2 linked regions of the Myxococcus hansupus genome follow. The protein of the gene in region 1 interacts with the protein of each later gene in a pairwise test. Links are inferred from orthologs where the notes say so. Each region holds a gene or a part of one and is shown on either strand. Other genes may lie near its edges. The genes, in order: secD and pheT.

Region 1 (10,624 bases):
AGCATCCGCAAGAGGGCAGGGAAGGTGGGCATGGCCTCCGACTTAGGCGTGCGCGACCACCGGCGTCCAGCCGCGGCCCGACGGTTCCTGCGCCGGGCTCAGGGGCGCGCCGGGCCCGTGTGAACCGGTGGACGTTGGCGCGGGGAGGTGGACTCTTTTCCGGAGTTCGACAGGTGCAGCCAGAGCGTCAACGCCGCCAGCGCGGCCACCGCGAGCCGTCTCAGCCATTCCTCGCGGCGGTGTTGCGGCGATTCACGGGCCGCGCGCTCGGCGGCGTCGAGCCCCTTGGCCACCTGGGGCGCCATCGCCTGGAGCTCGCGGCACGCCTCCACCACCGGGACCAACGCGGGGGGGAGCTTGACGTCCTGGCGTTCCAGGGCCTTGGTGAGCATCCGCGCCCATGCGGCCTCCTCGTCCTCGTTCGAGGGCTCCTGGAGGGCGCGCCCCCACTGGCGGGCCAGGAGCATGCCCGCGCGCAGGAGGAGCACGGAGAAGGCCTCGGGCGAGATGCCGTAGTGCGTCGCGCAGGCCCCCGGCGTCCAGCCTTCCACCAGCCGGTGGACGAGCATCGCGGAGGGGCGGGGCTCCAGTTCACGCAGCACGGTGATGGCGGCGGAGGCGGATTGGCCCAGGGTGTCGGAGCGCGGAGGTGACGTCACGGGTGTGCCATCCTCGCCCATCCGCGGGACGTTTTCTTGTGGCGCTCGCGTGCCCCTCTAGACTTCCCGGCCATGTTGCGACCTGTTGCACTCGTCCTGCTCCTGCTGGCGCCGCTGGGGGCGTCCGCCGTGGAGACCCTGCGCATCGCCATCGAGGACACGGGCAGTGAGGTGCGGGTCAGCGGCAAGGGGCTCGCGTCCGGTCCGGACAGTGAAGACGCGGACTTCACCCCCATCGCGTCCGGACAGGCCCTCATCCGCCGCAAGGGCGAACGGTTGGAGGTCAACGGCACGCTGGTGGAAGGGGACTCGGTCCGCTTCCGCGCGGGTGTGTCGAACGACTCCGCGGCGCCTGGCACCGAGCCGCTCAAGGCGGGCGCGGCGCAGGTTCGCGGGGACGTGGTGGTGCGCGCGCACCACCGCAACAGCCTCCAGCTCATCAACGTCATTCCGCTCGAGGACTACCTCGCCGCCGTGCTGGGCAGCGAGATGCCCGTCTCCTTTCCCGCGGAGGCGCTCAAGGCCCAGGCCGTGGCGGCCCGCACCTACGCGCTCCAGAAGAAGCTGGACGCCTACAGCAATGACTTCCACCTGGGCAGCAGCGTGCTCCACCAGGTGTACGGCGGCGTCAACCGCGAGGACCCGCGCACCCGCGCCGCGGTGGATGCCACCCGGGGGCAGGTGCTCACCTACGAGCTGGCGCCCATCGAAGCCTACTTCCATGCCTCGTGCGGAGGACGGACGGAGTCGGGGTTCGACGCCCTGCAGCGGAGCCTCCCGTACCTGCGGCCCGTCGACTGCCCTTGCGGCAAGCTGCCCGCCAGCCGCTGGACGGCGACGCTCTCCGACGCGGACATCAAGGCGGCGCTCCGCCACCCGGCGCAGGGCCTGAAGGTGGCCGCCCGCACGCGGACGAACCGGGTGACCCGCGTCACGCTGGGGGATGGCGCGTCGATGGACGGGGTGGAGCTGCGCCGCAAGCTCGGCTACACGCGCCTCAAGAGCCTGGACTTCGACCTGGAACGCACCGACCGCGGTTACGTGTTCACCGGGCGCGGATATGGCCACGGAGCGGGCCTGTGTCAGTGGGGCGCCAAGGCGCTCGCCGACAAGGGCCGGGAGTACCGGGAGATTCTCTCCCACTACTACCCCGGGGCCGAGCTGCAGCAACTCTACTGACGCCTCCTGTGTCCGGCGCGCTTTCCGCGACGGCGTGGGGGCTGCTACAAGCGCCACCCCCGTGTCGTCCCGCCTCTCTGACTACGACTTCGCGCTGCCCGAATCCCAGATCGCCCAGGCACCCCTGGCCGAGCGGGACGCGTCGCGCTTGATGACCCTCAGCCGCTCCAGCGGCGCCTGGTCGCACCGCCGCTTCTCCGACCTGCAGGAGCTGCTGCGCCCCGGAGACGTGCTCGTCCTCAACGACGCGCGCGTCATCCCCGCGCGCCTGCTGGGGCAGAAGGCGGGCACCGGGGGCCGGGTGGAGCTGCTCGTCGTCCGGCCCGCCGCGCAGCACACGCTGACCTCGGCGGCGCTGGGAGATGCACCCGAGTCGCTGGACTGGATTTGCCTGGGCCAGGCCTCCAAGGGGCTCAAGCCCGCGCAGCGCGTGACGTTCGCCGGGGGCCTGGAGGGCGAAATCCAGGAGGCGCTCGGGGGCGGGGAGTACCGCGTGCGGTTCCACGCGCCGAAGGGTACGTCGCTGGCGGCGCTGCTCGACGAGGCCGGGCGCCTGCCGCTGCCGCCCTACATCACCCGCGAGCCGGACGCCGCGGACGCCGAGCGCTACCAGACGGTGTACGCGCGGGCCTCCGGCGCCGTGGCCGCGCCCACCGCGGGCCTGCACTTCACCCAGGACGTGCTGGCCGCGTTGGAAGCGCGCGGCGTGCACCGGGCGCTGGTGACGCTGGACGTGGGGCCGGGCACCTTCCTGCCAGTGCGCGAGGACGACCTGGACCGGCACCACATGCACCCGGAGCGCTACACCGTGCCGGAGTCCACCGCGAAGGCCGTCAACGCGGCCAAGGCGGATGGCCGGCGCGTGGTGGCGGTGGGCACCACCGTGGTGCGCACCCTGGAGTCCGCCACCGACCCGGAGACGGGCCGGCTGCGCGAGGGGCCCGGGGAGACGACCCTCTTCATCCGTCCCGGCTTCGCCTTCCGCCAGGTGGACGTGCTGCTCACCAACTTCCACCTGCCGAAGTCGACGCTGGTGGTGCTGGTGAGCGCGCTGCTCGGACGGGAGCGCACCCTGGAGGCCTACGCGGAAGCGGTCCGCGAGGGCTACCGGTTCTTCAGTTACGGCGACGCCATGCTGGTGTCGGAGTGAACGCCATGGGCGAGCAGCAGGACGCAAAGCAGTCGGGAGAGAAGGGCGACACGCGCGTGGCGCCGGGGATGGTCCGCTTCGAGCTCCTCCACGAGGACGCCTCGGGTACCAAGGCGCGGCGCGGACGGCTGCACACGCCGCACGGCCCCGTGGAGACGCCCATCTTCATGCCCGTGGGCACCGTGGGCAGCGTAAAGGGCGTGGGCCCGGATGACCTGCTCACGCTGGACGCGCAAATCATCCTCGGGAACACCTACCACCTGATGCTCCGCCCCGGCGAAAAGCTGGTGGGGGAGATGGGCGGTCTGCACCGGTTCGTGTCGTGGGACCGGCCCATGCTCACCGACAGCGGCGGCTTCCAGGTGTTCAGCCTGTCGGGGAAGCGCAAAATCACGGAGGAGGGGGCCACCTTCCAGTCGCACCTGGACGGCGCGCGGCACTTCCTCACGCCGGAGCGCTCCATCGACATCCAGGAGACCCTGGGCGCCGACGTCATCATGGCCTTCGACGAGTGCCCGCCCTCCACCGAGGACCGTCCCTACCTGGAGGCGTCGCTGGCCCGCACCACCCGCTGGCTGCACCGGTGCGTGAAGGCCTGGAGCCGGCAGCGCTCGTCGCTGTTCGGAATCGTCCAGGGCGGCCTGCACGAGGACCTGCGCAAGCGCCACGCCGAGGAAGTGTGCGCGGTGGACCTGCCCGGGTACGCCCTGGGTGGCTATTCCGTGGGCGAGGCCCCCGAGGCGATGCACGACGGCGTGGCGTACTCCGCGCCGCTGCTGCCCCGCGACAAGCCGCGTTACCTGATGGGCGTGGGGACACCCGTGGACCTGGTCACCTGCGTGGAGCACGGGGTGGACATGTTCGACTGTGTCCTGCCCACCCGGTGCGCGCGCAATGGCCTGCTCTTCACCTCGGAGGGCAAGGTGGTCATCCGGAACGCGGCCTACGCCCGGGACCCCCGGCCGGTGGACCCTGCGTGCTCCTGCTACACCTGCCGCAATTTCAGCAGGGCGTACCTCCGGCACCTCTTCGCCGCCCAGGAGCTGTTGGCCATGCGGCTCAACACGATTCACAACCTCCACTACTTCCTGGGACTGATGGCAGAAGTCCGGCGCGCGGTGGCAGAGGACCGGTTCGCTGCGTTTGCCCGGGATTTCCGTGCCCGCGCGAAGGCCCAGGAGGCCGAACGGACCCGCGGTCGCTGACCGGGCAGATGGATTGCCCGGCTTCCCGCGTTCACTTGCTCACATGGGCCCCCCTTGCTAAGAGGGCCCCCTTTCGGATGCGGTCCTCAGACAAAATGGGGGCCTCCCATCCCAAGCTTTCCTCAACCGACGAGGCAGTGTGTGGCTGAGAGCTTTTTGATTCTGGCGCAGGCTGGCGGCGGCAATCCGCTGGGCACCCTGGGCTTCCTGGTCGTCCTCGTGGGCATCATGTACTTCGTCATGATTCGCCCGCAGCAGAAGCAGTTGAAGGAGCATCGTTCGCTCCTGTCTGCGCTGAAGAAGGGCGATGAGGTCGTCACGTCCGGGGGCATCCTCGGGAAGATCCACCTCGTGGAAGACCGCACCGTGATGCTGGAGGTCTCCAGCGGCGTGCGCATCCGCGTGCTCAAGACGGCCATCAGCGCGAAGGGCGGGGTGCCGGAAGGCGCGCCCGCGGCCACCGCGACGGCGACCGGCGAGAAGAAGGAGGAGAAGTAATGGACCGCGGCTGGTGGTGGAAGTTCGGTTTGATTGTCGCGGTGACGTTGGGCTGCATCTGGTTCCTCATCCCGACCTACTATTCGCTCGTCGTCCTCGACCGTGACCAGCGCAACAACCTGGCCGTGCTCGAGGAGCGGATGCCGAGCTGGGCGCCTCCCGCGAAGTACCGCCTGAACCTGGGGCTGGACCTCCAGGGCGGCATCCACATGGTGATGCGGGTGGACACCAAGACGGCGCTCCAGAAGCGGACCGAGCGCCGCGCACAGCAGATTGTCAATTACGTCAATGACAAGAAGCTGGGCCAGGTGTCGGCGGATACGGACCCGGAGAAGCTCGAGGTCACCCTGACGGCGGCGGACCCGGCGACGATGGACGCCATCCAGAAGGAGGTCCTCGCCACCTTCACGGACTTCAAGGAAGTCAACCGCAGCGGCGGCTCGCTGGTGCTGGTGCAGGACGAGAGCCAGGCCAACGTCTTCCGCACGGAAGCCGTGGACCAGGCGATGCTCGTCATCCGCCGCCGCATCGACAAGTGGGGCGTGGCGGAAGTCGACGTGCGCAAGCTCGGCTCCGACTCCATCCAGATCTCGCTGCCCGGCCGCAGCAACCCGGAGCAGGCCAAGGAGCTGGTGGGTACCACCGCGCAGCTCGAGTTCCGGATGGTGGATGACTCCAATCCGCAGTTCTTCGCGCAGCTCCTGCAGGCGACCCCGCCGCCGCCGGGCAGCGACATCACGGTGACCACCGAGGGTGGCTTCCCGCAGCTCCAGGCCCCGACGCGCGAGGCCATCATCGACTACACCAAGGACAAGGTTCCGGAGAACCGGGTGGTGCTCACCGAGTGCATCGCCAACCCGGTGAAGAAGAACGAGTGCAGCTCGTACCGCTCCTACCTGCTGGACCGCAACGTGCCGCTGACCGGCGAGAGCCTGGCGAGCGCGGACGCGAACATCAGCCAGCTCAACGAGCCCGAGGTGAACATCTCCTTCGACCCGGCCGGCGCGCGTGAGTTCGAGCGTCTGACCGAGGCCGGCGTGGGCCGCCGGATGGCCATCGTGCTGGACGACAATGTCCAGACGGCGCCGAACATCAACGAGAAGATCAGCGGCGGTTCGGCCCGCATCACCATGGGCCGCATGGGCGGCCGCTCCTTCGAGGAGTGGCTGGGTGAGGCGCAGACGCTGGCGCTGGTGCTGAAGGCGGGCGCGCTGCCGGCCCCGGTGACCGTCGGTGAGATTCGTCAGGTGGGCGCGAGCCTGGGTGACGAGCTCATCAAGAAGGGTGGCCTGGCCGCGGTGCTGGGTCTGGGTCTGGTCGTCCTCTTCATGGCGCTCTACTACAAGGCCTCGGGCCTCATCGCGGACGTCGCGCTGCTGCTGAACGGCCTGCTCATCCTCGCCGGTCTGGCCTTCTTCAACGCCACGTTGACGCTGCCGGGCATCGCCGGCTTCGTGCTGACGCTGGGCGTGGCGGTGGATGCCAACGTGCTCATCAACGAGCGCATCCGCGAGGAGCTGGGCCACGGCAAGACGGCCCGGGCGGCGGTGGACCAGGGCTACGACCGCGCCTTCTGGACCATCTTCGACTCCCACGTGACGGCGCTCATCTCCGCGTTCATCCTCTTCTTCACGGGAACGGGTCCGGTGCGGGGCTTCGCCACCACGCTCATCATCGGCCTGCTGGCGTCGCTGTTCACGTCCATCACGGTGACGCGAGTCATCATGACCTACTTCGTCCACGGTCGTAACGCGAAGGTCGTCTCCGTCTGACCGGCCGGAGTCCGGGAACCGTCATGCAGATTCTCAAGAACAAGACGAACATCGACTTCATCAGCAAGCGCAAGCCCGCGCTGTTTCTCTCCACGGTGCTGAACCTGGCGATCATCGTTGGCATCGCCGCCTTCGGGTTCAACTTCGGCGTGGACTTCGCGGGTGGCACGGTGGTCGAGGTGAAGTTCGACCACCCCATCAAGGCCGAGGAGGTCCGTGAGCGCGCCGAGAAGGGTGGCCTGCCGGACGTCAGCGTGCAGAACATCGGCGCGGCGGAGGAGAACACCTTCCTGCTGCGCATGGGCGGCGTCACGCAGCTCAACGAGGAGAGCGGCGCCAAGGGCAAGGCCGCGCTCGAGGCGCTGGGCAATGTGCGCAACGTGTACGTGGACATGCCCAACGGCATCATCCGCTTCCGCGCCGCGCAGGAGCTTCCGACCGACGCGGTGAAGAAGGCCGTCGAGGATTCCGGCATCGGCGTGCAGGAAGTCCGCGAGCTGGGCGAGGCTCAGGGCGGCACGGGCTTCGACTACCAGGTGGTGGCCAGCGGCATGGCGGACCGCGTGTTCGCCGCGCTGGGCCAGGGCCTGGAGAAGCCGGACTTCGAGCAGCGCCGCGTGGACTACGTGGGTCCGCAGGTGGGCAAGCAGCTCCGCAACCGCGGCATCATGGCGCTGCTGTACTCCATGGTCGCCATCCTCATCTACGTGGCGTTCCGGTTCGACTTCAAGTTCGGCCCCGGCGCGCTCATGGCCATGGTGCACGACGTCATCATGGTGGCGGGCTACTACCTGGTGACAAGGCGCGAGTTCAACCTGACGGCCATCGCCGCGCTGCTGACGGTGGTGGGCTACTCGGTGAACGACACCATCGTCATCTACGACCGCATCCGCGAGGACATGGCCAAGTTCAAGGGCAAGCCCTTCGCGGAGGTCATCAACATCGCCATCAACGACACGCTGGGCCGCACCATCCTCACGTCCGGCACCACCGCGCTGTCGCTCATCGGTCTGCTCATCTTCGGCGTGGGCGAAATCTTCGACTTCGCCATGGCGATGCTCGTCGGCATCGTGGTGGGTGTGTACTCCACCATCTACATCGCCAGCCCGCTGACCATCTGGCTGGACGAGCGCGCCGCTGCGAAGGAAGCCCGTCAGCGCGAGGGTGGCAACATCGACCAGCAGCAGCCGAAGGTCGCGTAGTCCTCACGCACCGGATGCACACGAGGGCCCTCTTCCTTCACGGGAAGCAGGGCCCTTGGTGTTTCTAGAGGGCGGCTGTCAGAAGCGCGCCCCCAGCGTGAGCGAGGCGTCCAGCAGGCCACCGCCCGCGTCCTCCACGGCGCCGTCCGCCCAGCCTTCGCTCAAGAGGACGCGGTACGTGGTGCGGAGGCCCGCGGTGAGGGCGCCGCGGTTGAACTCGATGCCCGCGGCCAGGGGCACCTCCGGCACGGTGTCCGACTGGTAGAGGTTGTCGAGCACGCTGCCGCGGATGTCGAAGTAGGTGACGCCGAGCCCCGCGCCCACGAAGGGCCGGATGGCGGTGAGGAAGGGCGGAGACACCTTCACCAGTGCGCTGCCGCCCTGTCGGACGAGCGCGGGGTTCTCCAGCAAGCGGCTGTCGGTGAGGCCGTTGCGCGAGCCCTCGTAGCCCACCTCGAAGCCGAGGAAGGTGGTGGGCTGCACGTTGAGCGTGACGCCCCACGCGGGACCGGTGCTGGTCAAATCGCCCAGGTTTCCGGTGTAGTCGCCCAGTCCTCCGCGCAGGAACACGTTCAAGTCACCTCGCTTGCCCTCGCGCCGCTCCTGCGCGGCGGCCGTGCCCGCGGTGCCCAGCGTGGCGAATGCCAGGGCCAGCGTGGCGGCCCGGATGCCTCTTGGTTGCATGCTCGACCTCACTGTCATCGGGTGTGCAGTTGAACCTGCGCATGGGCGGCCGACCGTGCGTGAAGCGGCGGGCCACCAGGCGTGCGCTTGCCTGAACGTCCGTGCAGGAGGGGAAGTGTCGTGCTCAAGGTTGGACTGTTCTGGTCAGACGTCTGAGGTACTGTCGACTTCGTAGCCAATTCATCCCGCCAACTCCCTCTGGGGGAAGGCGAGGAGGGGTGCCGAGCGTGCGGTGGTTGCTTCCAGATGTGGTCGAGCAGGAAGTGGCGTCCCTTTCCGGGGAGCTGTCGCTTCATCCGCTCGCGGCGCGGGTGCTCCTGCACCGCGGCTACCGCACGCCCGAGTCCGCGTCGGCGTTCCTGTCCGATCGCCTGGCGGACCTGCCGGACCCGTTCCGGATGAAGGGCATGCCCGCGGCGGTGGACCGTCTCGTCCGGGCGATTCGCTCGCGGGAGAAGGTGACGCTCTACGGCGACTACGACGTGGATGGCGTCTGCTCCACGTCGTTGCTGTTCCTCTTCCTCAAGGAGTTGGGCGTCCCGCCCGCCACGTACATCCCCCACCGGTTGGATGAGGGCTACGGCCTCAACGTCGGCGCGGTGGAGCGCATCGCCGCGGAGGGCACGCGGGTGCTGGTGACGCTCGATTGCGGCATCACCTCGGTGGCGGAGATCACCCGCGCGAAGGAGCTGGGCCTGGACGTGCTGGTGGTGGACCACCACACCGTGCCGCCCACGCTGCCCCCCGCGGTTGCGGTGCTGAACCCGCACCAGCCCGGCTGCGAGTACCCGACGAAGGCGCTGTGCGCCGCGGGCGTGGCCTTCAACTTCTGCATGGGCCTGCGCAAGCGGCTGCGGGACGAGGGCTTCTTCGCCACCCGCAAGGAGCCCAACCTCCGGACGATGATGGACCTGGTGGCGCTGGCCACCGTGGCGGACGTGGTGCCCCTCACGGGCGCCAACCGCATCCTCGTGTCGCACGGCCTCCAGGAGCTGAGCGCGGGCCGCCGTCCTGGCGTGCGCGCCCTGAAGGAAGTGGCGGGCATGGACCCGGACGCGTCCGTCACCGCCGGCCAGGTGGGCTTCCGTCTGGGGCCCCGCATCAACGCCGCGGGCCGGCTGCATGACGCGTCGCTGGGGCTCCAGCTCCTGTGCTCGGAGTCGCCGGAGACGGCGCGCTCGCTGGCGGGCGTGTTGGACCGGGCGAACGCGGAGCGCCAGAGCATCGAGAGCAGCATCCTCACGCAGGCGCTGGAGCAGGCCGAGTCGCTCAAGGACTCGCGCGGCCTCGTGCTCTACGACGAGGGCTGGCACCCGGGCGTCATCGGCATCGTGGCCTCGCGCGTGGTGGAGCGCTTCTACCGGCCCACCGTCATGGTGGGGGTGAAGGACGGGGTGGGGAAGGGCTCGGCGCGCAGCATCGAGGCCTTCCACCTCCATGACGCGCTCAGCGGCTGCGCGGAGCTGCTGACGCGCTTCGGTGGGCACAAACACGCCGCGGGCCTCACCATCGACGCGGACCGCCTGCCGGCCTTCCGGGAGGCCTTCGAGAAGATTGCCGCCCAGCGCCTGGCCCCGGAGGACCTCATCCCCCGGTGCCGTGTGGACGCGGTGGTGAATCCCAGCGAGCTGGACGCGGACGCCGTGGAGTCACTCCAACGGCTGGGGCCCTTCGGCCAGGGCAACCCGGAGCCGGTGTTGGTGCTGCGCCGGCAGGTGGCCCGCCCGCGCGTGCTTCAGCCCAAGTCGGGCAACGGGCATGGCCACCTGAAGCTGGCCCTGGCGGACGCGCCGGAGCTGGACGCCATTGGCTTCAACATGGCGGACCGTGCCCCGCTCGTGGAAGGGCCGGTGGACCTGGCCTTCCAGGCGGGGTTCGACACCTTCCGGGGCCAGCGCAAGCTGTCGCTGCGGCTCAAGGACTTGCGCGTGGCCGCCTGAGGCCTCCGCTCAGGCGATTCCCCAGCGGACGCGGCCCGGCGTCATCAGCGCACCGACGCGGGCCAGCTCGTTGAAGCGGAAGCGCTCCGCCTGCTTCTCGAAGGCGTGGCGGCAGCGCTCCGAGCAGAAGAAGTACCGCCGCTTCTTGTACTCGGAGGTGGGGCGGCCCTCGGGTGTGTCCAAGGTCTTCCCACATACGGGGTCCAAGTGCTGTCCCTGTCCCTGCGCGTTCTTCATCGCTCGCCTCCCAGCCCCTAGGGGAACTCACGTTCCCGACCCGGTGGAAAGTGGAGCACGACGCGTGCCAGCGCCAACTCCTTGAACTCGCAAGGCGT
Region 2 (10,719 bases), 1.6 Mb from region 1 along the record:
GCATCGACATGGCCATCGTCATCGGCGTGATCGCCGGGTTCGGCAACATGGTGCCGTACCTGGGCACAGGCGTGGGCATCATCCTGTCGCTGGTGGGGCTGATGTTGTCCTGGCAGGGGCCGTGGCAGCTCGCGGCGGTGGCGGCGACCTTCGTCATCGGGCAGATGCTGGAGGGCTTCGTCATCACCCCGCGCATCGTCGGTGAGAAGGTGGGCCTGGCGCCGGTGGCGATCATCCTGGCCATCCTGGCGTTCGGTGAGCTGTTCGGCTTCGTGGGCATCCTGCTCGCGGTGCCGGTGGCGGCCATCCTCAAGGTGGTGCTGAGCGTGGTGGTGCAGCGGTACCGCCGGACGGCGCTCTATACGGGGGAGCCCCGGTCGCCGTGACGAAGCTGGAGTCGCTGCACGAGGAGATCACCGGCTGCCGGGCCTGCCCGCGGCTGGTGGCGTGGCGGGAGGAGGTGGCGCGTGTGAAGCGCCGCGCCTACCGCGACTGGGACTACTGGGGCCGGCCCGTCCCCGGCTTTGGGGATCCGAAGGCCCGGCTCATCATCGTGGGCCTGGCGCCGGCGGCCCATGGGGCGAATCGGACAGGGCGGATGTTCACCGGAGATCGCTCGGGGGACTTCCTCTATGCCGGGTTGCACCGCGCGGGCTTCGCGAACCAGGCGCTCAGCGAGCACCGGGACGACGGGCTCCGGCTGAAGGACGCCTTCATCGTCTCCGCGGCGCGCTGTGCTCCGCCCGACAACAAGCCCCTCCCGGAGGAGCTGGCCCGCTGTGCGCCGTTCCTGGACCGGGAGCTGGCGCTGCTGCCGGGCCGGGTGCTGCTGGCGCTGGGAGCCATTGGCTGGAACGCGGCGCTCGTAACGCTGGCGCGGCAGGGGATGGTGGTGCCGTCACCTCGGCCCGCCTTCGGGCATGGGGCGGAGCTGGGCCTGCCGGGCGGCAGGACGCTGCTGGGCTGCTACCACGTCAGCCAACAGAACACGCAGACGGGGCGGCTCACCCCGGACATGTTCGATGCCGTCATGGCCCGGGTCCACGCGCTGCTGGAAACGGCGGATCCGAAGCCGCGCGGGAAGAGTTGAAGTGGGCTTCCATGTTTCCTTGACAGCTTGGGGAGCCCGCTGGTATTCCCCGCGCCACCAAAGCGGCTGCAACGCCAAGGGTCGTTAGCTCAGCGGTAGAGCACTACCTTGACACGGTAGGGGTCAGTGGTTCGATCCCACTACGACCCATCATCAGAGAGTGACTTTCAGCGGGCGGCATGGCTTCTAAAGAGCCTGCCGCCCGCTGTTTTTCCGAGGTTCGTATGTCCGACTTCATCACGGTGACGCTCCCCGACGGCTCGCAGAAGCAGACGTCCAAGGGCACCACCATCGCGGACTTCGTGCGAGAGAGCATCGGTCCCGGTCTGGCCAAGGCGGCCCTGTTCGCGCGCGTGAATGGCCAGGACATGGATCTGGCCCGCAAGCTGGACGCGGACGCGAAGCTTCAGATCTTCACGCCCAAGAGCCCCGAGTCCCTGGAGCTCATCCGCCACGACGCCGCCCACGTGGTGGCCAGCGCGGTGCAGAAGCTCTTCCCGGGCACGCAGGTGACCATCGGTCCCTCGACGGAAGAGGGCTTCTATTACGACTTCTTCCGCGAGAAGCCCTTCACGCCCGAGGACCTGGAGAAGATCGAGGTCGAGGCGAACGCCGAGCTGAAGCGCGACCAGCCCTTCGTCCGCACCGAGATCTCCATGGACGAGGCCGTGCGCCTGTTCGAGGAGAAGGGCGAGAAGTTCAAGGTCGAGATCGTCAAGGACATCGCCGCCAAGGGTGCGGAGACGCTGACGCTCTACACCCACGGTGACTGGGTGGACTTCTGCCTGGGGCCCCACGCGCCCAGCACGGGGAAGATCGGCATCATCAAGATCCTGTCCTCCAGCGGCGCGTACTGGCGCGGTGACCACCGCAACCCGATGCTCCAGCGCGTCTACGGGACGGCCTTCTTCGACAAGAAGCAGCTCGCGGAGTACCTGAACCGCATCGAGGAGTCGAAGAAGCGCGACCACCGCAAGCTGGGCAAGGAGCTGGACCTCTTCCACTTCCACCCGTACTCGCCGGGCTCCGCCTTCTGGACCCCGAAGGGCACCACGCTCTACACCACGCTGTCGAACTGGATGCGTCAACTGACGCAGAACGACGGCTACGTGGAGATCAAGACGCCCCTGATGTTCAACAAGGGGCTGTGGGAGACCAGCGGTCACTGGGGCAAGTACAAGGAGAACATGTTCCTCGTGCTCGACAGCGAGTCGGGGGAGCATGACTACTCGCTCAAGCCGATGAACTGCCCGTCGCACCACCTGTTCTACGGCTTCAAGAAGCACAGCTACCGCGACCTGCCGCTGCGCTACCACACGCAGGACGTGCTGCACCGCAACGAGGCGGCGGGCTCCCTGGGCGGCCTCACGCGCGTGCGCCAGTTCGCGCAGGACGACGCGCACATCTACTGCACCGAAGCGCAGATCACCGACGAGGTCCGCCGCTTCGTGAAGCTGCTGGACCACGTCTACAAGGCGGTGGGGCTCACCTACGCGGTGAAGCTGTCCACCCGGCCCGAGCAGCGCCTGGGGGATGACTCCCTGTGGGATCGCGCCGAGGGCGGTCTGAAGGCGGCGCTCGAGTCGCTGGGCCTCGACTACGAGCTGGCCCCGGGCGACGGCGCCTTCTACGGCCCGAAGATCGACTTCGCGGTGTCGGACAGCATCGGCCGCCGGTGGCAGTTGGGCACCATGCAGTTGGACTACCTGGCCCCGGAGCGCTTCGACCTGACGTACGTGGGCGAGGACAACGCCCCGCACCGGCCCGTCGTGCTCCACCGCGCCATCTTCGGCTCCTTCGAGCGCTTCACGGCCATCCTGATCGAGCACTTCGCCGGCGCCTTCCCGGCCTGGCTGGCGCCCATCCAGGCGGTGCTGGTGACGGTGGCGGACCGGCAGAACGACTACGCGCGGAAGGTGCGGGACGACCTGAAGGCGAAGGGCTACCGGGTGGAGTTCGACGAGCGCGGCCTGTCCATGAACGCGAAGATCCGCGAGGCGCAGCTCCAGAAGGTGCCGTTCACCCTGGTGGTGGGCGACAACGAGGTGTCCGGGGAGGGCGTGTCACCGCGCCGGTACGGCGGCGAGGACCTGAAGACGATGAAGTTGACGGACTTCGAGGCCCTGCTGGCGAAGGAAGCGGCCCTGCCGTGATCGGGAGGCCCGGCTGGCAGGTCGCTTGCTGACGGGCCTTGACTCCCTGTTGCACCTAAGTATCTTGGCGCACTTTCGAGGGGAGCCTGCCCAAGTTCCCCAATATCCGAGAGTTCTCGCACCGACCGAGAGAGTCCCACGGCACGGTGCATGGAAGGATCAGGACGATGCCGAAGTTGAAGACCCGCAGCAGCGCGAAGAAGCGCTTTGAAGTGAAGAAGAGCGGCAAGGTCAAGTACGGCAAGGCCTTCGCGAAGCACCTCTTCACGTTCTCGAAGACGCCGAAGTCCAAGCGCAGCGGCCGCGGCACCGGCCATCTTCGCGACATGGACGCGAAGAAGGTCATCAAGGAGATGTTCCCCTACGGGGGCTGATTTCGCCGTCTGGGAATCAGGGATTACGTGGCCTCGTTGGAGCGGCGGTAAGCCTGCGCCGAGGGGCTTCCAAACTACGCAGTCCGAAGTGAGGCAGTCATGCGCGTTAAGAAGGGCGTCAAGGCCCGTCGTCGTCGTAATCGGATTTTGAAGCTGGCCAAGGGTTTCCGCGGCCGTCGGAAGAACTGCTACAAGCGCGCCAACCAGGCGGTTGAGCGGGCGCTGGACTACGCCAGCCGCGACCGCATGCAGCGCAAGCGGGACTTCCGTCGCCTGTGGATCGTCCGCATCAACGCGGCGGCCCGCACGGTCGGCCTGTCCTACTCGAAGCTGATCGCGGGCCTCGCGAAGGCGAAGATCGGCCTGGACCGCAAGGTTCTGTCCGACATGGCCATCGCGGATCCCTCGGGCTTTACGGCCGTCGCCAACATCGCGAAGGCGGCCTGAGACACATCCAGCCCCCAAGGCTGGAGACAGAACGGGTGGGGTGGTGGGCTGACGCTGGCCACCCTGTCCGGATGTTTGAACGGGCTGCCTCTCTGGGGCGGCCCTTTTTTTTGCCTCGGCGCCAAGGGCGCGCGGGGAACTGGAACGGAGGCGGAAGTCCATGCGGGATCGGTTGCTGGCGCTCGCGGAGTCCGCGAGGCGGGAGATTGGCGGCGCGTCGGAGCTGTCCGCGGTGGAAGCACTGCGGGTCCGCTACCTGGGCAAGAAGGGCGAGCTGTCCGGCGTGCTGGGCGGCATGGGCAAGCTGCCCCCGGATGAGCGGCGCTCGCTGGGCGAGGTGGCCAACAGCGTCAAGGCGGAGCTGGAGAAGCTGCTCGCCGAGGCCGTGGAGCGCGCCGAGGCGGCCGCGCTGGAGGCCCAGCTTCAGGGCCCGGGCCTGGACGTGACGCTGCCAGGACGCGGCGTGGCGCTGGGCAGCCGGCACCCCGTGTCGCGGACGATGGAGGAGATTGTCCGGACCTTCTCGCGGCTCGGCTTCGACGTGGCCAGCGGCCCGGAAATCGAGCTGGACTACTTCAACTTCGAGGCGCTGAACCTGCCGAAGGACCACCCCGCGCGGGACATGCAGGACACCTTCTACGTGGACGAGGCCACCCTGGGCCACGCGAAGAAGGCGGACAGCTCCGCGCTGCTGCGCACGCACACGTCCCCGGTGCAGGTGCGGTACATGCTCAACCGCAAGCCGCCCATCCGCGCGGTGATGCCGGGCCGGGTGTACCGGCGCGACTCGGACCTGACGCACACGCCGATGTTCCACCAGGTGGAAGGCCTGCTGGTGGACAAGGGCGTGACGTTCGCCGAGCTGAAGGGCTCGCTGGCGGCGTTCGTGACGGCGTTCTTCGGCTCGGACACGCGCACGCGCTTCCGCCCGTCCTTCTTCCCCTTCACGGAGCCCTCCGCCGAGGTGGACATCACCTGCACCAACTGCAGCGGGAAGGGTTGCCGCATCTGCAAGCAGACGGGGTGGTTGGAGGTGCTGGGCAGCGGCATGGTGCACCCCAACGTCTTCACGTCCGCCGGGTATGACCCGAACGAGGTGACGGGCTACGCGTTCGGCATGGGCGTGGAGCGCATCGCGATGCTGCGCTACCGCATCGACGACCTGCGGATGATGTTCGAGAACGACGCGCGCTTCCTCGAGCAGTTCTGAGATTCCAGGGGGCCCCTTGAGGGCGGCCCCCGTGTTCCAGCCGGAAGAAGAAGAGGGTGGACCTGTGAAGATTTCGGTGAAGTGGCTGGGCGATTACGTGGCGCTGCCGCCGTCCGTGGACGAGCTGGCGCGCAAGCTGACCGCCGCGGGCCTTGAGATTGAAGGCATGGAGCGCCCCGCGGAAGGCCTGCGCGGCGTGGTGGTGGCGCAAATCAAGGAGTCCGTGCAGCACCCCAACGCGGACAAGCTGTCCGTCACGCAGGTGGACATCGGCGGGACGGCGCTGCTCCAGGTGGTGTGCGGCGCGAAGAACTTCAAGGTGGGCGACAAGGTGCCGCTGGCCACCGTGGGGGCGAAGCTGCCCAACGGGATGGACATCAAGCAGGCGGCGCTGCGCGGCGTGGACAGCTTCGGCATGCTCTGCTCGTCCAAGGAGCTGGGCCTGAGCGAGGAGTCCAGCGGCCTGCTCATCCTCCCGGCGGACACGCGCGTGGGCCTGCCCATCGCGGAGGCCGTGGGGCTGGATGACGTGGTGCTGGAGGTCAACGTCACGCCGAACCGGCCGGACGCGCTGAGCCACCTGGGCGTGGCGCGCGAGGTGAGCGTGGTGACGGGCTCCGCGCTGAAGGTGCCCCAGCCCCAGCCGCCCGAGTCGGGCACGCCCGCGGCCGAGCAGGTGAAGGTGAGCGTGGACGCCCCGGACCGCTGCCCGCGCTACGTGGCGCGCGTGGTGGAGAATGTGACGATTGGCCCGTCTCCGCAGTGGATGCAGGACCGGCTGAAGGCGGCCGGGGTGCGCGCCATCAACAACGTGGTGGACGTCACCAACTACGTGAATCTGGAGTACGGGCAGCCGCTGCACGCCTTCGACCTGGAGAAGCTGGCCGGGCAGGAGATTGTCGTCCGCCCGGCGACGCGCGGCGAGAAGCTCAAGACGCTGGACGGCAAGGACCGCGTGCTGGACGTGGATGACCTGGTCATCGCGGACAAGGACCGGGCGCAGGCCATCGCTGGGGTCATGGGCGGCGGCGACAGCGAGGTGACGGAGGGCACGAAGCGGCTGGTGCTCGAGTCCGCGAACTTCCAGGGCTCCTCGGTGCGGCGTTCGTCGAAGCGGCACGGGCTGCACACGGAGGCGTCGCACCGCTTCGAGCGCGGCGCGGACCTGGACGCGGTGGTGCCGGCGATTGACCGGGCCGCGCAGCTCATCGCGGAGCTGGCGGGGGGCACGGTGGCCCCGGGCCGCGTGGACGTGTACCCGGCGCCGAAGCCGCCTCGGAAGGTGACGCTGCGCTTCGCCCGAGTCGAGCAGGTGCTGGGCGTGGCCGTGGCGGAGAAGGAGGTCCGCCGCATCCTGGAGGCCCTGGGCTTCAAGCAGGTGGAGGAGGGGACGGGGCAGGCGACGTACGAGGTGCCTCGGGCCCGCGTGGACGTGGAGCGTGAGGAGGACCTGCTGGAGGAGGTCGCGCGCATCTATGGCTACGACAACATCCCGGCGACGCTGCCGCGCGGTCTGGCCACGCTGGCGCCGGAGCCCGCGCACTCGGAAGCCGAGCGCCGCATGCGCCAGGCGCTGGCCGGGGCGGGATTCGACGAGGTGGTGAACTACTCGTTCGTCGCGCCGCGCAGCCTGGAGGTGCTGGGGGGCGCGGAGAAGCCGGTGGCGCTGCTCAACCCGCTGAGCGTCGAGCAGTCGGTGATGCGCACCAGCCTGCTTCCGGGGCTGCTGGAGAACCTGTCCCGCAGCGTGCGGCACCAGGTGGAGGCGGTGGCCCTCTATGAGACGGGTCGGGCCTACTTCCAGGACGCGGAGGGCGGGCAGGGGCAGCGGCCCGCGGCGCGCGAGGTGCCTCGCGTGGCCGGTCTGGTGTGGGGCCTGCGCGGTGGCGGCCGGAGCTGGACGCACAAGGACGCGCGGGCGGACTTCTACGACGCGAAGGCGGCGGTGGAGGGGCTGCTGGGTGCGCTCCGCGTAGACGGCGTGACGTATTCGCCCGAGGGGCCGGCGGCGTACCACCCGAAGGCCGTGGCGCGGGTGAAGGCGGCGGACGGCACGGTGCTGGGCCATGTGGGCGAGGTGCATCCCCGGGTGGTGAAGGCGCTGGGCCTGCCGGACGGGGTGTTCGTGTTCGAACTGGACACGGACGCGCTGTACGCGGCGGCGAAGCTGGTGCCGGCGTACCGCTCCCTGCCGAGGTTCCCGGCGGTGCTGCGCGACCTGGCGGTGGTGGTGCCGCTGGAGCTGCCCAACGACGAGGTGCGGCGGGTGATCCTGGAGGTCGGCCGACCGTTGGTGGAGGAGGCTCAGGTGTTCGACGTGTACACCGGTGAGCAGATTCCCCAGGGTCGGAAGAACCTGGCCTATGCGCTGCGGTATCGCTCGCCCGAGCGGACGCTGACCGACGTGGAGGTCAACGAGGCGCACCAGCGCATCGTGGACGAGGTGAAGCAGCGGCTGGGGGCAGCCTTGCGCGCCTGAATTCCTGAATGAAGTCAGAGGGTTGACACGTCTTCGGGAAGGCTGCAACAGTGCCCCGCGTTCAGCCCCGAGGGCTTCCCGAGGATTCGCATGACGAAGGCGGACATCATCGAGGGTGTCTACGAGAAGGTCGGCTTCTCGAAGAAGGAGTCGGCCGAAATCGTGGAGCTCGTGTTCGACACGCTCAAGGAGACCCTTGAGCGCGGGGACAAGATCAAGATCTCCGGGTTCGGCAACTTCCAGGTGCGCCAGAAGAAGGCGCGCGTGGGCCGCAATCCGCAGACGGGCAAGGAGATCGAGATCTCGGCGCGCCGGGTGCTGACCTTCCGGCCGAGCCAGGTCCTCAAGAGCGCCCTCAACGGGGAGGCCCCGCCGGAGGATCACGCGGAGATCGACGCTCGGGAAGAGGCCGCCGCCGATGCGGCCGAGGCCCGTGGCGAGGACTTCGACGAAGAGGGAATGGAGGACATGGAAGGGTGAGTTTTTTGGTAGGCGCCCCGCTTCTCTTGCTTGACCTGAACGTCATGTGGGGGCATAAGGGCGCACCCTTTCACGGCAGCAGCAGTGCCGGGGCGTAGCGCAGCCTGGTAGCGCACTTGCTTGGGGTGCAAGTGGTCGCAGGTTCAAATCCTGTCGCCCCGACCATCGAAGGCCCTGGAGTTCTCAGCGAAAGCTGAGGATTCCAGGGCCTTCACCTTTTGGGGCCAAGGCCGTCGACCGCTGGCGTGGCTCGCCGTGATCGCCGGTGGTGCCAGCACGGCAGCCGGGGCAGGGGCTGAGAGGGGGTGCGCCGTGCTGCTTGCGGTGGACGTTCGACACCGGGTGCGCGCCAGTGCCTCCCTCCCAGTGACCTCAGCTCGACCTCCCGTGCTCCCCGCGAAGGGTCCCGCGGGTCTTGGCGAGTGCCCATGTCGAAGCCAGACAGGGTTCGTGCCTGGGCGGCTGGCTCACCGCCCAAAGCCAACCATGGGTGCACGGCGCCATACCTCTTGCGAGGTATTGGCGACCAGACGCCATTCCCAGAAGCCCTCGGAAGACATTCTCCTCGGGAGAGGTCCTAGCCGGACGTCAATCCAATCTGCTGGAATGACAATTCTCTGGGTAGGGCGTGCATGACGCGCGTAACCGCTCTGGGGGACGTGGATCTGGACTGTGCGACCGATTGAAAGCGAAATGTCCGCAGCGCGTGCTCTGGCCAGGAAGCACCTCGATGGCTTCGATCAGAATCGCCCAATCTCGTACGAAGCGCTTTGTCTGAAGCTCGGTGACTGCCAGTCCCTGTGGGAATTGAAGGAGTCGCCTGAGCGCGACAGCTCGCTCAAGTCATTGGCTCAGGCGCACGGCGCTCGTACGGACGAGAAGGTCCGCAACGCCATCGCGCTCCTCAATCAGGTCCTTCACAAGGTGTTGGTGTCCCCGCCCAACGCCAGGCCTGTTGTGCAGGCGGGGGCGGCTTCAGCGCCTGCTGCACAACCGCATCCGCGGCCAGCACTCGCGGAATTGCCCGCTGCTCCGATCGTGCCATCCGTCAGCGGGGGCGCCGCTCTGGCGGTGCCCAGGCAGGCTCCGCAGGTCGTCGTGTTGCCCGCGGTCGTTGGCACCGTCGTAGAGACCTCGGCAAGGAGGCTGGAGATTGCCTTGCCCGTTCCCAAGTACCAAGAACAACGCCTGGAGGCGCTTAGGGCCGCGGCCCGCCCAGCGTGGGGGCAGGTGGCCCAGGCCTGGGATGTGCTGTGCCAGAACCAGTCCTCCTGGATGGAGCAGCCCTTCTCCGCGAAGAGCCAAGAAGGTCGTAGCGGTGCCGTGAAGACCCTTTTGCAGGCGCTCCAGAAGCTTGTGGCGTTCGACGTTGAGCCCGAGCTCCTCAGGACCCGTGAGGCGAACGTTGCACGCATCCTTCAGGTGATGGGGCTGAGGGATGCGGATGCGATTCCGGGGGACCTCGTAGAGGCGTTCAATGCGCGTTCGGAGCTGAGCGAGCTTGTCGCGGTGGCACAGTCGCTGGAGCGCATTGAGCAAGCGGGCCTGCCGAGTTGGGTCTGGCCTCGCGCACTCCAGACTCCGACGCACGGTTCTCGTGCGCGGATGTTCATGGCCCTTGTTGCTGAGCCCGATGTCTGCGGTGAGATGTTGCAGTGCGTGGCGTGGGTGGAGACCCAACAGGAAGAAGTTCGACGCCTGAGCCAAGGGGTTCCCATGCCCAATGGCGTCACGGGCTCATGGTTGGAGCAGCTTCAGGGGGCCGTGGAGCTGCGCGCTCGCGCTGCGGAGGTGGAAGCGAAGTGGCTTCCGCGGATCGAGGTGCTTCGCAGCCGCCTGAGTGCTGAGGTTTGCCACTCAATGCACGCTCAAATCGGAATGCCTCAGACCTGGGCCCGGATTGAGCAGGCAGAGGCGCTATTTCAACGGGCCGACGCGCTCTCGCCCCGGCTGCATTCGAATGCAGCAGCCGAGTTGATGGCTGCCTTGGCGATGATTCCGACCGACTCAGAATCCATCCTTTCGGACGTAGAGGGTGCGGTGCGAAGTCCTCTGGCGGGTTTGCTTCCGGCGCTGGCGAGCCTTGAAGCGGTGCGCAGGCTCGCTTCATTTTCTCCAAGTCACCCCGTGGAGCCTGCGCCTACTCCGGCGCGCATGGCCAAGGTGAAGGAGCTGCGCCACCCACTCTCGCGCAAAGTGGGGTTGACCGCGACCACCTACGCATCGGACCTGCTGTGGCAGCCTCCCGTGCTGGGTGAGCCCTATGGTCGGGTGAGTCTTCCGGTGCGTGTGGTGCTCGAAAGCCCCGCTCCCGCACAGCTCGAGGTCAGGTTGAAGGTGGAGCTGACGGGCGACCTGCGTGATACGCCGGCCGCATGGCTGGAGGACCTCTCTCAGCAGGAGTTCCTCATCCCGAAGGGGGCGGAGACGCACGACCTGGAGGTGGTCATTCCTATCGTGCGCGCGCGCGCCGAGCCGCTCTCCAT

The links.
Region 2: the proteins of secD (region 1) and pheT interact in binary tests that used the Escherichia coli proteins (3 or more experiments, as listed by UniProt). The link is inferred for Myxococcus hansupus from one-to-one orthologs.

The regions. Positions count from the first base shown.
Region 1 is NZ_CP012109.1:2,597,086-2,607,709, forward strand. Bases 4,140-7,076 are described here. They hold secD (protein translocase subunit SecD), read left to right. Parts: upstream 4,140-4,690; coding sequence 4,691-6,463; downstream 6,464-7,076. Other genes in these bases: tgt (tRNA guanosine(34) transglycosylase Tgt), read left to right, coding at 4,140-4,193; yajC (preprotein translocase subunit YajC), read left to right, coding at 4,335-4,691; secF (protein translocase subunit SecF), read left to right, coding at 6,487-7,076. In the rest of the region: A176_RS10605 (hypothetical protein), read right to left, coding at 1-32; A176_RS10610 (hypothetical protein), read right to left, coding at 99-659; A176_RS10615 (SpoIID/LytB domain-containing protein), read left to right, coding at 732-1,838; tRNA preQ1(34) S-adenosylmethionine ribosyltransferase-isomerase QueA, read left to right, coding at 1,900-2,988; more of tgt, read left to right, coding at 2,994-4,139; more of secF, read left to right, coding at 7,077-7,665; A176_RS10645 (hypothetical protein), read right to left, coding at 7,744-8,349; single-stranded-DNA-specific exonuclease RecJ, read left to right, coding at 8,577-10,289; A176_RS10655 (YHS domain-containing protein), read right to left, coding at 10,299-10,526. UniProt on the Escherichia coli protein: Part of the Sec protein translocase complex. Interacts with the SecYEG preprotein conducting channel. SecDF uses the proton motive force (PMF) to complete protein translocation after the ATP-dependent function of SecA.
Region 2 is NZ_CP012109.1:4,222,640-4,233,358, reverse strand. Bases 5,014-8,045 are described here. They hold pheT (phenylalanine--tRNA ligase subunit beta), read left to right. Parts: upstream 5,014-5,338; coding sequence 5,339-7,753; downstream 7,754-8,045. Other genes in these bases: A176_RS15950 (integration host factor subunit alpha), read left to right, coding at 7,844-8,045; pheS (phenylalanine--tRNA ligase subunit alpha), read left to right, coding at 5,014-5,274. Also shown: A176_RS15990 (AI-2E family transporter), read left to right, coding at 1-386; A176_RS15985 (uracil-DNA glycosylase), read left to right, coding at 383-1,090; thrS (threonine--tRNA ligase), read left to right, coding at 1,315-3,243; rpmI (50S ribosomal protein L35), read left to right, coding at 3,411-3,617; rplT (50S ribosomal protein L20), read left to right, coding at 3,717-4,064; more of pheS, read left to right, coding at 4,225-5,013; more of A176_RS15950, read left to right, coding at 8,046-8,233; A176_RS15940 (protein kinase domain-containing protein), read left to right, coding at 8,927-10,719.